Regions from separate parts of the Pseudomonas sp. S3_E10 genome, predicted to be linked through region 3. Evidence: predicted binding sites of a transcription regulator. Region 3 holds the regulator's gene; each other region holds the start of a gene.
The links. Region 3 encodes sigma-54, which starts transcription at its own class of promoters, with help from an activator protein. Its sites were predicted from a motif close to ANTGGCATNNANNTTGCTNT; they were not measured.

Region 1 (4,810 bases), 1.2 Mb from region 3:
TGGCCTTGGGCGCGGCGTCGTCGCCACCACTTTCATCGGCGTCCTCAGCAACGTCGTCAACTGCTGCCGCATCAAGACCGTCTTCAGCCTCGTCGTCCTCACCTACTTCAAGGTCGTCGTTTTCCAGATCATCGTCGCTCATGTTCTACCTCATGACTTGCGAAAAGCAGATTAGTTATAGCCCAGCTTCATCCTCTGTCGAGGCTGCCGGAAAAAAATCAACGTCCACCGGATAACCAGTGGCCTATGCCTCATCACCGTGCAAGGTGGCGAGGACTTTACGAGCACCGCCATGATCACGGTGCTCGCCCAGATAAACACCTTGCCAGGTCCCCATCGCCAAGCGGCCGGCCTTCACCGGCAAACTCAGCTGGCAGCCCAGGAGACTGGCCTTGAAATGCGCCGGCAGATCATCCGGACCTTCGTCGTTGTGCTCGAAACCTGCCCGGCCTTGCGGCACCAGCGAGTTGAAAAAACGCTCAAAGTCACGGCGAACCGCCGGGTCGGCATTCTCGTTGACACTCAACGAGGCCGAAGTGTGCTGCAACCACAGGTGCAACAGGCCCACACGACACGCCTTCAACTCAGGCAGGCCGGCAAGCAACTCATCGGTTACCAGGTGAAAGCCCCGAGGCTTGGCCCGCAGGGTTATCAGGGTCTGTTGCCACATACAGTTCTCCGCCCATCGGCGCGCATTCTAGCGCGCTCTGGGAAAAAACAAAGTGCCGAATACGCCTACATGCCTGTAAGACATTCGCACGCTAAAAAGTGCCGTGTGCGTCCTATCACAAACTCGACGCGAAACCGGCACAGCTTGTTATGACTGACAAACGCCAGACAAAAAAATGCCCGGCAAGCCGGGCATCTTTTTTTCGCGTACTTACAAGTTGTAGCCGCGTTCGTTGTGTTGCGCCAGGTCGAGGCCAACAGCCTCCTCCTCTTCGCTGACACGCAGGCCCATGACCATGTCCAGCACCTTCAGGATGATGTAGGTGACGATGGCCGTGTAGATCACGGTGAAACCGACGCCTTTGCACTGGATCCAGACTTGAGCCGCGATATCAGTCACGGTGCCGAAACCGCCCAGAGAAGGGGCTGCGAATACACCGGTAAGGATCGCGCCGAGAATACCGCCAATGCCGTGTACGCCGAAGGCATCCAGGGAATCGTCGTAGCCCAGCTTGCGCTTGAGAGTAGTGGCACAGAAGAAGCACACCACACCCGCCGCCAGGCCGATGATCAGTGCGCCCATCGGGCCCACGGTGCCGGCGGCCGGCGTGATCGCGACCAGGCCAGCCACCACACCCGAGGCGATGCCCAGTGCGCTTGGCTTACCGTGAGTGATCCACTCGGCGAACATCCAGCCCAGCGCCGCAGCGGCAGTTGCAATCTGAGTCACCAGCATCGCCATGCCCGCAGTGCCGTTGGCCGCCACAGCCGAGCCGGCGTTGAAGCCGAACCAGCCGATCCACAGCATGGCCGCACCGATCAGGGTGTAACCGAGGTTGTGCGGGGCCATCGGTGTGGTCGGGAAGCCCTTGCGCTTGCCGAGTACCAGGCAAGCTACCAGGCCGGCCACACCGGCGTTGATGTGCACCACGGTGCCGCCGGCGAAGTCCAGCACGCCCCAGTCCCACATCAGGCCACCGTTGCCGCTCCAGACCATGTGCGCGATCGGCGCATAGACCAGCGTGAACCAGATGCCCATGAAAATCAGCATTGCGGAAAACTTCATACGCTCAGCGAACGCACCGACGATCAGCGCCGGGGTGATGATGGCGAAGGTCATCTGGAAAGTGATGAACACCGCTTCCGGGAACAGCGCCGCAGGCCCGGTGATGCTGGCCGGAGTGACACCCGCCAGGAACGCCTTGCCCATGCCGCCGAAGAAGGAATTGAAGTTGACTACGCCCTGCTCCATACCGGTGGTATCGAACGCGATGCTGTAACCGTAGATGACCCACAGGATGCTGATCAGGCCAGTGATGGCGAAGCACTGCATCATCACCGACAGAATATTCTTGGAGCGGACCATGCCGCCGTAAAACAGCGCCAGGCCCGGGATGGTCATGAACAGCACCAGTGCGGTGGCGGTCAGCATCCAGGCGGTGTCGCCGGAGTTGAGGACTGGAGCAGCCACTTCGTCTGCCGCCATGGCCAGGCTTGGCATTACGATGGACAACAGGGCTCCGAGCCCTGCGAATTTACGCAGAGTCATATTGTTTTCTCCTGGGGCGTTGGGGTTTGGCGGCTTAGATTGCGTCGGTATCGGTTTCGCCGGTACGGATGCGAATCGCCTGTTCCAGATTGACCACGAAGATCTTGCCGTCACCGATCTTGCCGGTGTTGGCCGCCTTGGTTATCGCCTCGATAACCCGGTCAAGATCCTTGTCGTCAATGGCGACATCGATCTTCACCTTCGGCAGGAAATCGACTACGTATTCCGCGCCGCGATACAGCTCGGTATGACCCTTCTGCCGACCGAAGCCCTTGACCTCAGTAACGGTAATGCCCTGCACGCCGATCTCGGACAGTGACTCGCGTACATCGTCCAACTTGAACGGCTTGATGATGGCAGTGACTAGCTTCATGAAAACTCTCTCCCGAATTGGTGGACTTGCCCCAGGAAAACAAACCCGTCTCAAGTCTAAGCGCAGTGCCTGGCTTTGTAACGCATCGTCGCAAGGGCAGTTGCCATTGCGACGCCAGCTAACCACTGGTGACGAAACCTGTACCCCTGATCCGTCGGCGCACTGCATTCGTCACAGCGACTGCATCAGTGCATGGGTCATGATCGTCTAAGCAGAAACCTTGCCAGCTCCGTAAAAACCACTGAAATCAGTCCATTGCCCACTTAAGCCCACCCGCAGGGCTGTCTGGCGGCCGCAATGCGCACGAAAACAGTGCGCCGCCGTCCGGCGCGATGCGCGAAAAGCGTGCGCCGCAGGCCGTGAAAAAGACTATAGACGCTGCGTGATACACTGCCCGCCAACAGTTTTCCGGAATATTTCCCATGCTCGCGCCCAAAGACCTCCTCGACGCCCTGAGCGGCCATGCCTCTCGCCTGTTCAGCGGCGAAACCCCGCTGCCCCGCAATGAAATCGAAAGCCAGTTCAAGGCCTTGCTGCAAAGTGGCTTCAGCAAGCTCGACCTGGTAAGCCGAGAAGAGTTTGATAGCCAAATGGTGGTGCTGGCCCGCACGCGTGCGCGGCTGGAGAGCCTGGAAGCGAAAGTCGCGGAGTTGGAAGCGCGGTTAACACCACCCGCTGAATAAACGCAGCCCGTGTGGAAGGGGGCTGGCTCCCTCCACACGCGCGTCACCTTTTTCTCTGGATACGTTCTGTAAAACCTCCGCGCTTCGCTCTTCCCCACCTCGTCTACCCTTGAAAAACCGCAGGAAGCGGCCCCCCATTTCAAGGAACGAGCATGTCCCTCGCCATTGTCCACAGCCGCGCCCAGGTCGGCGTCGAAGCCCCCGCCGTCACCGTAGAAGTGCACATGGCCAATGGCTTGCCTTCCCTGACCCTGGTGGGCCTGCCCGAAACCGCCGTCAAGGAAAGCAAGGACCGCGTGCGCAGCGCCATCCTCAACAGTGCCCTGCAATATCCCTCGCGCCGCATCACCCTCAACCTCGCGCCCGCCGACCTGCCCAAGGACGGCGGGCGCTTTGATTTGGCCATCGCCTTGGGGATTCTGGCGGCCAGCGTGCAGGTACCGGCGTTGATGCTCGATGAGGTCGAATGCCTGGGCGAATTGGCGCTGTCCGGTGAAGTGCGCGCGGTCAAAGGTGTGTTGCCAGCCGCATTGGCGGCGCGCAAGGCCGGGCGCACCGTGATAGTGCCGCGGGCGAATGCCGAGGAGGCCTGCCTGGCTTGCGGGTTGAAGGTGATAGCGGTGGATCACCTCCTGCAGGTGGTAGCGCACTTGAATGGGCAGGTGCCGATTGAGCCCTACAAATCCGATGGCTTGCTGTACCTGAACAAGCCCTACCCAGACTTGAGCGAAGTGCAGGGCCAGCTCGCCGCCAAGCGTGCATTGCTGATCGCAGCGGCGGGTGCGCATAACCTGCTGTTCAGCGGGCCACCGGGCACCGGCAAGACCTTGCTCGCCAGCCGCCTGCCCGGTTTGCTACCGCCACTGAGCGAACAGGAGGCTCTGGAAGTGGCGGCGATCCAATCGGTGGTCAGCCTCGCGCCGCTGAGCCACTGGCCACACCGGCCGTTTCGCCAGCCGCACCATTCCGCTTCAGGCCCGGCGCTGGTGGGTGGCGGCTGTCGGCTTTCAAAATAAATGCGACTTTTTCGAAATTAATGCGACTGAAATGAGAAATGAAAGAAAATTTTGACGTGAGATCGGTGCTAAGCAATTAGCCTCGATTGGGCGTGCCCGCATGCGGCAGGAGTAGCTACCTTGTTATGAGAGCACCTTGAAAAAAGACATACGCCTAAAATTACTCATGCTATGGCATGCATTTCGTGGCCCACGGTCGGAAGGACAATTTTAGTTTAGGATTCGAGGCGATTGATTTTGGTCATCGACTGGTGACTGCACCATGAGTGCGTATCTAAAAGAAACCCGGCGACAGGGGGCTCACTCTAGCCTTCAGGTTGATCAACAAAAAGTATGTATCAGGGTAAGAATTTCCCGTCTAGTGGTCATGCTCTTCATTCCGTTTGGCATGACTCTAAAAAATGGATCCATGTGTCTTATCTGTGATGTCGATATGCTATCTTTAGCTAAAATGCGCTCACGAGATTTTTTGTATCGCTTAGCGCTTTCCAGCCCATCTTGAGCAAGAATAAAAATGGAT
Region 2 (4,810 bases), 570 kb from region 3:
TTGCTCGGCGGCGGCGGGTGCCAGTTTGTAGCTCGGCGCCTGGGCGACAACGCTGGCGATCACTTCTTGTTCGCGCTTCTTATCTTCCACCGGTTTTTTGCTGTCCCATTTGCTCAGCGCCACCTGGTCGGCGATTTCCAGGCGTTCGGCGATGCTGTTGAGCAGCGGCTCAAGAGTGGGGGGCGCAGCCAATGCACTGGCGCTGAAAAACACTAAAGCGAACGCAAGTCGACGTTTCAATGCTGATCTCCTTGTGGGAGGGAGGGGGGATTCGGGTTAATTCCCGGGCAAAAAAAGACCTCCCGAAGGAGGCCTTTTTCATCACGCTGCGTCAAGCAGCGCTACCGGATCAGCAGCTGTAGTACAGCTCGTATTCCAGTGGGTGTACGAAGGTGCGAACCTTGATTTCTTCTTCGCTTTTGAGCTCGATGTAGGCATCGATGAAGTCGTCGCTGAATACGCCGCCTTTGGTCAGGAACGCACGGCCCTTGTCCAGCTCTTCCAGGGCTTCTTTCAGGCTGCCGCACACTTGTGGGATCTCTTTGGCCTCTTCAGGCGGCAGGTCGTACAAGTTTTTGTCGGCGGCATCGCCTGGGTGGATCTTGTTCTGGATGCCGTCCAGGCCAGCCATGACCAGCGCAGCGAAGGCCAGGTATGGGTTGGCTGCCGGATCAGGGAAGCGCGCTTCGATACGGCGAGCGCGTGGGCTGGACACGTAAGGAATACGGATCGAGGCGGAACGGTTGCGAGCCGAGTAGGCCAGCATCACCGGTGCTTCGAAACCTGGGACCAGACGCTTGTAGGAGTTGGTCGACGGGTTGGTGAAGCCGTTCAGGGCCTTACCGTGCTTGATGATACCGCCGATGAAGTACAGGGCGGTGTCGGACAGGCCGGCATAACCTTCGCCGGCGAAGGTGTTCTTGCCTTCTTTGGCGATGGACAGGTGAACGTGCATACCCGAACCGTTATCGCCGTACAGTGGCTTAGGCATGAAGGTAGCGGTACGGCCGTAGGCATCAGCTACGTTGTGTACGCAGTACTTCAGGGTCTGGACTTCGTCAGCCTTGGCTACCAGGGTGTTGAACTTCACGCCGATTTCGTTCTGGCCGGCAGTCGCCACTTCGTGGTGGTGGACTTCGATGACCAGGCCCATTTCTTCCATGGCGTTGCACATGGAGGTACGGATTTCGTGGTCGTGGTCGAACGGCGGAACCGGGAAGTAGCCACCTTTGACGCCTGGACGGTGGCCTTTGTTGCCGCCTTCCACGTCCTGGTCGGACATCCACGAGCCTTGCTCGGAGAAGATTTTGAACATGGAACCGGAGATGTCGGACTTGAACTTGACCGAATCAAAGATGAAGAACTCTGGTTCCGGGCCTACGAATACGGTGTCGCCGATACCGGTCGACTTCAGGTATTCCTCGGCGCGCTTGGCGATCGCACGTGGGTCGCGATCGTAGCCTTGCATGGTCGAAGGCTCGATCACGTCGCAGACGATGATCAGGGTTGGGTCTTCGGTGAACGGGTCAAGGACGGCAGTGCTGTCGTCCGGCATCAGGATCATGTCGGAGGCTTCGATGCCTTTCCAGCCGGCAATGGAGGAACCGTCGAACATTTTGCCTTCTTCGAAGAAAGCATCATCCAGCGCGTCGCGAGCCGGCATGGTCACGTGGTGCTGAGTGCCTTTGGTGTCCGTGAAGCGCAGATCAATCCATTTAACGTCATGATCTTTGATGAGTTGAACCGACTTCGACATAGTGTCCTCCGGGTGGCTTCGGGCTGGGGTAGTGGAGTTAGCCCTTAGAATGTGGGTGATGCCGGCGCGGATAGTCCGCCATGGCAACCTGCCTCACAAGAGAGCAAATTGCATGCCAGTGCGCCAACATGGGTTTTTTGCGCCAAAAGCGACCCTATAAAGGTGCGCAGCGACAAAAGCCCGAAAATAGCGCACTGCAATGTGGCGCATGCGCATGCAAATGCACCGCTTTAGTGCGTTGTGGTGTGAGTGCATATTAACTGGTTAAACCTTGAGCGATTTCCGCTATAATCCGCGCCCCCCTTTTTCAGCAGGCCCGGCGCGCGCTGTTTCCATGAAATTAATCGTTAAAGTCTTCCCCGAAATCACCATCAAGAGCCGACCGGTACGGATGCGTTTTATCCGTCAATTGGCCAAGAACATCCGTGCCGTGCTCCGCGATCTGGACCCGGCTGTGGTGGTGAATGGCGTGTGGGACAACCTCGAGCTGGAAACCCGCCTGACCGACGCCAAAGCCTTGAAGGATATGACCGAGCGCCTGAGCTGCATGCCGGGCATCGCACACTTCCTGCAGGTTGACGAGTACGCGCTGGGCGACTTCGACGACATCACCGAAAAATGCAAACTGCATTTTGGCGACAACCTTGAAGGCAAGATTTTTTCGGTGCGCTGCAAGCGTGCCGGCAAGCACCCGTTCAGCTCCATGGACGTGGAGAAATACGTCGGCAGCAAGCTGCGTCGCGAGTGCGGCGCCGCTGGAATTTCCCTGAAAGCGCCGCAAATTGAAGTGCGCATGGAAATTCGCGACCAACGGTTGTTTGTGATCCACAGCCAGCACAACAGCATCGGCGGCTACCCGCTCGGCGCCCTGGAACAGACCCTGGTGCTGATGTCCGGCGGTTTCGATTCCACGGTGGCGGCCTACCAGATCATGCGCCGCGGCCTGATGAGCCACTTCTGCTTCTTCAACCTGGGTGGGCGCGCACACGAATTGGGCGTGATGGAAGTTGCGCACTTTATCTGGAAGAAGTACGGCAGCTCCCAACGCGTGCTATTTGTGAGCGTACCGTTCGAGGAAGTGCTGGGCGAAATTCTCGGCAAAGTCGATAACAGTCATATGGGCGTGGTATTGAAGCGTATGATGTTGCGCGCGGCCTCCCGTATCGCCGATCAATTGCAGATCGACGCGCTGGTGACCGGCGAAGCGATTTCCCAGGTTTCCAGCCAGACGCTGCCGAACCTGTCGCTGATCGACTGCGTGACCGAGAAGCTGGTGCTGCGCCCGCTGATCGCCAGCCACAAGCAGGACATCATCGATTTGGCGGAAGAAATCGGCACCGCCGACTTCGCCAAGCATATGCCTGAGTACTGCGGGGTCATCTCGGTGAACCCCAAGACCCACGCCAAGCGCAACCGCGTGGAGTACGAAGAACAACAGTTTGATATGGCGATTCTGGAGCGTGCGCTCGAGAACGCCAAGCTGGTACCGATCGATCGTGTTATCGACGAGTTGGGCCAGGATGTGCAGATCGAAGAAGTCAGCGAAGCCCTGGCCGGCCAGATCGTCATCGACATCCGTCACCCGGATGCCGCGGAAGATGAGCCGCTGGAAATCGCCGGCATCGACGTACAAGCGCTGCCGTTCTATGCATTGAACGCGCGTTTCAAGGAACTGGATGACAGCCGTCAGTACCTGCTGTATTGCGACAAAGGCGTGATGAGTCGCCTGCATGCCCACCATTTGCTCAGTGAGGGGCATGCCAATGTGCGCGTTTATCGACCGAGCTAAGAGCCCGGGGCTGTTTGCCTGTGGCCTGCGTCACCGGCCCCCCGACTCTGCCGTCAAGCTGTAACGGCAAGGCCTGACTCTACTGTAAATCGCTGCCACGACCTGTCAGCACACCGAATCCTCTGATCGAGATACACAAGTGATCGAAAATCTACGTAACATCGCCATCATTGCTCACGTTGACCATGGTAAAACCACCCTGGTAGACAAACTCCTGCGTCAATCCGGCACCCTGGAGCGCAACGAGCTCAACGACGAGCGCGTGATGGACTCCAACGACCAGGAAAAAGAGCGCGGTATTACCATCCTGGCAAAAAACACCGCTATCAACTGGAACGGCTACCACATCAACATCGTGGATACCCCGGGCCACGCCGACTTCGGCGGCGAAGTAGAACGCGTAATGTCGATGGTCGACTCCGTTCTGCTGCTGGTTGACGCTCAAGACGGCCCTATGCCGCAAACCCGTTTTGTGACCAAGAAGGCTTTCGAAGCCGGCCTGCGTCCGATCGTGTGCATCAACAAGGTTGACCGTCCAGGCGCGCGTCCGGACTGGGTTCTGGACCAGATCTTCGACCTGTTCGACAACCTGGGCGCCACCGAAGAGCAGCTGGACTTCAAGGTCGTCTACGCCTCGGCCCTGAACGGCATTGCCGGTCTTGACCACACCGACATGGCTGAAGACATGACCCCGCTGTACCAGTCGATCGTCGACAACGTACCGGCGCCGAAAGTTGACCGTGAAGGTCCGTTCCAGATGCAGATCTCGGCACTGGACTACAACAGCTTCCTGGGTGTTATCGGCGTTGGCCGTATCGCTCGCGGCAGCGTCAAGCCGAACACCCCGGTTGTGGCTATCGGCGCCGACGGCAAGAAGCGTAACGGTCGTATCCTGAAGCTGATGGGTCACCACGGCCTGCACCGCATCGACGTCGAAGAAGCCTTCGCCGGCGACATCGTGTGCGTCAGCGGTATGGACTCGCTGTTCATCTCCGACACCCTGTGCCAGCCGGACAACGTCGAGGCGATGAAGCCTCTGACCGTTGACGAGCCAACCGTTTCCATGACCTTCCAGGTAAACGACTCGCCGTTCTGCGGTAAAGAAGGCAAGTTCGTGACCTCCCGTAACATCAAGGAGCGTCTGGACAAAGAGCTGCTGTACAACGTTGCACTGCGCGTTGAAGAAGGCGACTCGGCTGACAAGTTCAAGGTTTCCGGCCGTGGTGAGCTGCACCTCTCGGTACTGATCGAAACCATGCGTCGCG
Region 3 (4,810 bases):
ATTCCTCCACGCATCTGGCTGTTTGTGTTCGCCATTATCGCTCACAACATTCCGGAAGGCATGGCGGTCGGCGTTTCCGCCGGTGGCGGCATGCCGGATGCCGACAGCCTGGCCATGGGCATTGCTTTGCAGGATGTGCCCGAAGGCCTGGTGATTGCCTTGGTATTGGCGGGGGCGGGGATGTCGCGGGTCAAGGCATTCCTGATCGGCGCGGCCTCAGGTTTGGTAGAGCCGGTATTCGCCGTGCTGTGCGCCTGGTTGGTGAGCCTCGCACAAGTGTTGTTGCCTTTGGGGCTGGCATTGGCGGCTGGGGCGATGTTGCTGGTGGTGACTCACGAAGTCATCCCCGAATCGCGCCGCAATGGCCACGAAAAGCTGGCCAGCCTTGGCTTGTGCATCGGGTTCTGCTTGATGATGGTGATGGATACTGCGTTGGGCTGAGGCCATTGCGGCCTCGTGCCTGAGTCAAAAGCGGGTTTATTCGCCCTCGTCAAAGTAGTTGTTGATCAGCGCCACCAGGGCGTCCAGCGCTTCCTGCTCTTGCTCGCCTTCGGTCTTCAAATGAATCTTTGTGCCCTTGCCGGCAGCCAGCATCATCATGGCCATGATGCTTTTGCCATCGACCATGGTTTCCGGGGTGCGCCCGGCGCGGATCTGGCAGGGAAACTGCCCGGCAACGCCGACGAACTTGGCCGAGGCTCGGGCGTGCAAACCCAGCTTGTTGATGATTTCAATTTCCAGAGCGGGCATCGCGGGGGTGTTCCTTTCAGCTAAGGTCGCGGTGGCGGACCTGGACGTTCTTGAGGGTTTGTTGCAGCACCTGGCCCAGGCGCTCGGTCAGGTAGACGGAGCGGTGGTGGCCGCCTGTGCAGCCAATGGCAATCGTGACATAGGCCCGGTTACTCGCGGCAAAGCGTGGCAACCATTTGAGCAAATAGCTGGAAATGTCCTGGAACATCTCCTCCACATCAGGCTGTGCGGCCAGATACTCAGCCACAGGTTGGTCCAACCCGGACTGCTCGCGCAGTTCAGGTTTCCAGTAGGGGTTGGGCAGACAGCGCACATCGAACACCAGGTCGGCATCCACCGGCATCCCCCGCTTGAAACCAAATGACTCGACCAGAAACGCCGTACCGGGTTCGGGCTGGTTGAGCAGGCGCAACTTGATGGCGTCACGCAATTGATACAGGTTGAGGCTGGTGGTGTTGATCTTGAGGTCGGCCAGGTCAATGATCGGCCCCAGCAGCTTGGTTTCATCCTCGATGGCTTCGGCCAGGGAGCGGTGGGGGCTGCTGAGGGGGTGGCGTCGACGGGTTTCGGAGAAGCGCTTGAGCAGTGTCTCTTCGTCAGCGTCCAGGTACAGCACATCACAATGAATATGTTTGGCGCGCACTTCCTCAAGCAGTTCCGGGAAGCGCGAGAGATGGCTGGGCAAGTTGCGGGCATCAATCGAAACCGCCACCAGGGGTTGCGCCAACTCGGTGTGGATAAGCGCCCGTTCGGCCAGTTCCGGCAGCAGGCCGGCGGGCAGGTTGTCGATGCAATAGAAGCCGCTGTCCTCAAGAACATTGAGGGCGGTGCTTTTACCCGAGCCTGAGCGGCCGCTGACGATGATCAAACGCATGATTACTGCCCGTTTTGTTCATCCAGGACAACTTGATACAGCGCCGCGTTGCTGCTGGCACTGCGCAGTTTGTCGCGTACCTCCTTGCGGTCGAGCATGCTGGCGATCTGCCGGAGCAGTTCCAGGTGCGCATCGGTGGCGGCTTCCGGGACCAGCAGCACAAACAGCAGGTCAACCGGGGCGCCGTCGATGGCGTCAAAATCGATCGGAGCTTCCAGATGCAGCAGGGCGCTCACGGGGGTGTCACAGCCTTTGAGGCGGCAGTGAGGAATGGCGATGCCGTTGCCAAAACCGGTGGAACCGAGTTTTTCACGGGCAACCAGTGCCTCGAAGACAACTTGCATCTCCAGATCCGGCACTTCGCGGGCGATCAGGTTGGCAATTTGTTCAAGGGCTTTTTTCTTGCTGCCGCCCGGCACGTTCACGAGGGAACGGCCGGGGGTCAGGATGGTTTCAAGTCGGATCATGGGGGGAGAGTTAACGACCTGTACCTTGCATCAGGTGCAGATTCTTTTCCTTATGCTTTATGAGTTGGCGGTCCAGCTTGTCGTAGAGCGAGTCAATCGCCGCGTACATGTCCTCATGCTCAGCATTGGCGACGAGCTTGGCATTCGGTACGTGCAGGGTGGCCTCGATTTTCTGCTTGAGCTTATCGACCTCCATGATGACCTGCACGTTGGTGATCTTGTCAAAATGCCCCGCAAGCTTGTTCAGCTTGCTCTCGGTGTACTCACGCAGGGGCTTGGTGACTTCCAGCTGGTGTCCACTGATGTTGACTTGCATACAGCTTCTCCTTCGTTGCCAGTGCATAAAGCGGCAGGCAAAGACGCCTGCCACTGGAACGCTGTGGCCCGCCCGTCACATCAAACGCTTACGCTCGCTGGAAGGCGCGATCCCAAGGGACTCGCGGTACTTGGCGACGGTTCGACGGGCGACCTGAATGCCTTGTGCCTCCAGTAAACCAGCGATCTTGCTGTCACTCAACGGCTTTTTCTGATTTTCCGCGGCAACCAGTTTTTTGATGATCGCGCGGATCGCCGTGGACGAGCATTCGCCGCCTTCGGAGGTGCTGACATGGCTGGAGAAAAAGTATTTGAGCTCATATATACCCCGTGGGGTATGCATGAATTTTTGCGTCGTCACCCGTGAAATCGTTGATTCGTGCATGCCTACCGCCTCGGCGATGTCATGCAGCACCAGAGGCTTCATCGCCTCGTCGCCGTATTCCAGGAAGCCGCGCTGATGCTCGACGATCTGGGTGGCAACTTTCATCAGGGTTTCGTTACGGCTCTGCAGGCTCTTGATGAACCAGCGGGCTTCCTGCAACTGGTTGCGCATGAAGGTGTTGTCGGCGCTGGTGTCGGCGCGGCGCACAAAACCGGCATATTGCGGGTTGACCCGCAGGCGTGGCACCGACTCCTGGTTCAATTCCACCAGCCAGCGTTCGTTGTCCTTGCGCACAATCACGTCAGGGACCACATATTCGGCTTCGCTGGACTCGATCTGCGAGCCCGGGCGCGGGTTGAGGCTTTGCACCAGTTCGATAACCTGGCGCAGGTCATCTTCCTTGAGCTTCATGCGGCGCATCAACTGGCTGTAGTCGCGGCTGCCCAGCAGGTCGATGTAATCGGTGACCAGGCGCTGGGCTTCAGCCAGCCAAGGTGTCTTGGCGGGCAGCTGGCGCAGTTGCAGCAACAGGCATTCGCTCAGGGAGCGGGCGCCAATGCCCGCAGGCTCGAACTGCTGGATGCGGTGCAGGACGGCTTCGATTTCGTCCAGCTCAATGTCCAGTTCAGGGTCGAAGGCCTCCAGAATCTCCTCGAGCGTCTCGTCCAGATAACCCTGGTTGTTGATGCAATCGATCAGCGTGACGGCGATCAGGCGATCGGTGTCGGACATCGGTGCGAGGTTCAGTTGCCACAACAGATGGCTCTGCAGGCTTTCGCCGGCGGAGGTGCGGGTGGTGAAGTCCCACTCGTCATCATCGTTGCTGGGCAGGCTGCTCGCGCTGGTCTGGTAGACGTCTTCCCAGGCGGTATCCACCGGGAGTTCGTTGGGAATGCGTTCGTTCCAGTCGCCTTCCTCAAGGTTATCCACCGTTGGGGCGGTTTCCTGGTAGGAGGGTTCCTGCACGTCGGAATTGGTTTTTTGCTCGATGTTGTCGGCCAGCGGGTCTGCATTATCGAAGTCGTCGCCTTCTTCCTGGCGTTCGAGCATCGGATTGGACTCCAGGGCCTCCTGGATTTCCTGTTGCAGGTCCAGGGTCGACAATTGGAGCAGGCGGATGGCCTGTTGCAGCTGCGGTGTCATCGTCAGCTGCTGGCCCATTCTCAGGACTAGCGATGGTTTCATGGCAGGGGCTTAACACCTTATTCGCCGGCGCAATGCGCCATCCACGACAGGGCGCGTGAGCGCCAAACATAAGCAAATTATATGCCTGATATCGAGGGCTTTGCCTAGAGCGCGGTAACAATAAAAAAACCGTAGGTTTTTCTTTGGTACGCGCGCTTCGGACAAACGACCTGCCACCCCCTGTTCATACAGGTGGTTTTACAGGCGGAACTCGTGACCCAGGTACACTTCCTTGACCAGTTCGTTGGCCAGGATGGTCGCGGAATCGCCTTCGGCGATCAACTGGCCATCGTTGACGATATACGCGGTTTCGCAGATATCGAGGGTTTCACGCACGTTGTGGTCGGTGATCAATACGCCGATACCCTTGGCCTTGAGGTGATGGATGATCTGCTTGATGTCGCCGACCGAAATCGGGTCGACGCCGGCAAACGGTTCGTCCAGCAGGATGAACTTTGGCGCGGTCGCCAGGGCGCGGGCGATTTCCACGCGACGACGCTCGCCACCGGACAGGCTCATGCCAAGGTTGTCGCGAATGTGGTTGATGTGGAACTCCTGCAGCAGGCTTTCCAGCTCTTGGCGGCGGCCGTCACGGTCGAGTTCCTTGCGGGTCTCAAGGATAGCCATGATGTTGTCGGCAACCGACAGTTTGCGGAAGATCGAGGCTTCTTGCGGGAGATAGCCGATACCGGCGCGAGCACGGCCGTGCATCGGCTGATGGCTGACATCCAGGTCGTCGATCAGTACGCGACCCTGATCTGCCTGGACCAGGCCGACGATCATATAGAAGCATGTGGTCTTGCCGGCGCCGTTGGGGCCGAGCAAGCCGACGAT

Region 1: the regulator sigma-54 is predicted to act here: its motif matches at 2,800-2,819, upstream of glnK (P-II family nitrogen regulator).
Region 2: the regulator sigma-54 is predicted to act here: its motif matches at 1,857-1,876, upstream of glnA (glutamate--ammonia ligase).

Annotation. Positions count from the first base shown of each region.
Region 1 covers NZ_CP162743.1:3,000,244-3,005,053, reverse strand. The annotation lists gene sutA (transcriptional regulator SutA) at 1-142, opposite strand, end outside; gene AB4N98_RS13570 (secondary thiamine-phosphate synthase enzyme YjbQ) at 245-670, opposite strand; gene AB4N98_RS13565 (ammonium transporter) at 881-2,218, opposite strand; gene glnK (P-II family nitrogen regulator) at 2,253-2,591, opposite strand; gene AB4N98_RS13555 (accessory factor UbiK family protein) at 3,014-3,274, shown strand; partial or broken gene AB4N98_RS13550 (YifB family Mg chelatase-like AAA ATPase) at 3,427-4,278, shown strand; gene AB4N98_RS13545 (translation initiation factor IF-2 N-terminal domain-containing protein) at 4,805-4,810, shown strand, end outside.
Region 2 covers NZ_CP162743.1:2,376,514-2,381,323, reverse strand. The annotation lists gene AB4N98_RS10715 (chorismate mutase) at 1-240, opposite strand, end outside; gene glnA (glutamate--ammonia ligase) at 350-1,756, opposite strand; gene thiI (tRNA uracil 4-sulfurtransferase ThiI) at 2,091-3,545, shown strand; gene typA (translational GTPase TypA) at 3,685-4,810, shown strand, end outside.
Region 3 covers NZ_CP162743.1:1,809,682-1,814,491, reverse strand. The annotation lists gene AB4N98_RS08155 (ZIP family metal transporter) at 1-441, shown strand, start outside; gene AB4N98_RS08150 (HPr family phosphocarrier protein) at 478-750, opposite strand; gene rapZ (RNase adapter RapZ) at 767-1,624, opposite strand; gene ptsN (PTS IIA-like nitrogen regulatory protein PtsN) at 1,627-2,091, opposite strand; gene hpf (ribosome hibernation-promoting factor, HPF/YfiA family) at 2,102-2,407, opposite strand; gene AB4N98_RS08130 (RNA polymerase factor sigma-54) at 2,483-3,976, opposite strand; gene lptB (LPS export ABC transporter ATP-binding protein) at 4,175-4,810, opposite strand, start outside.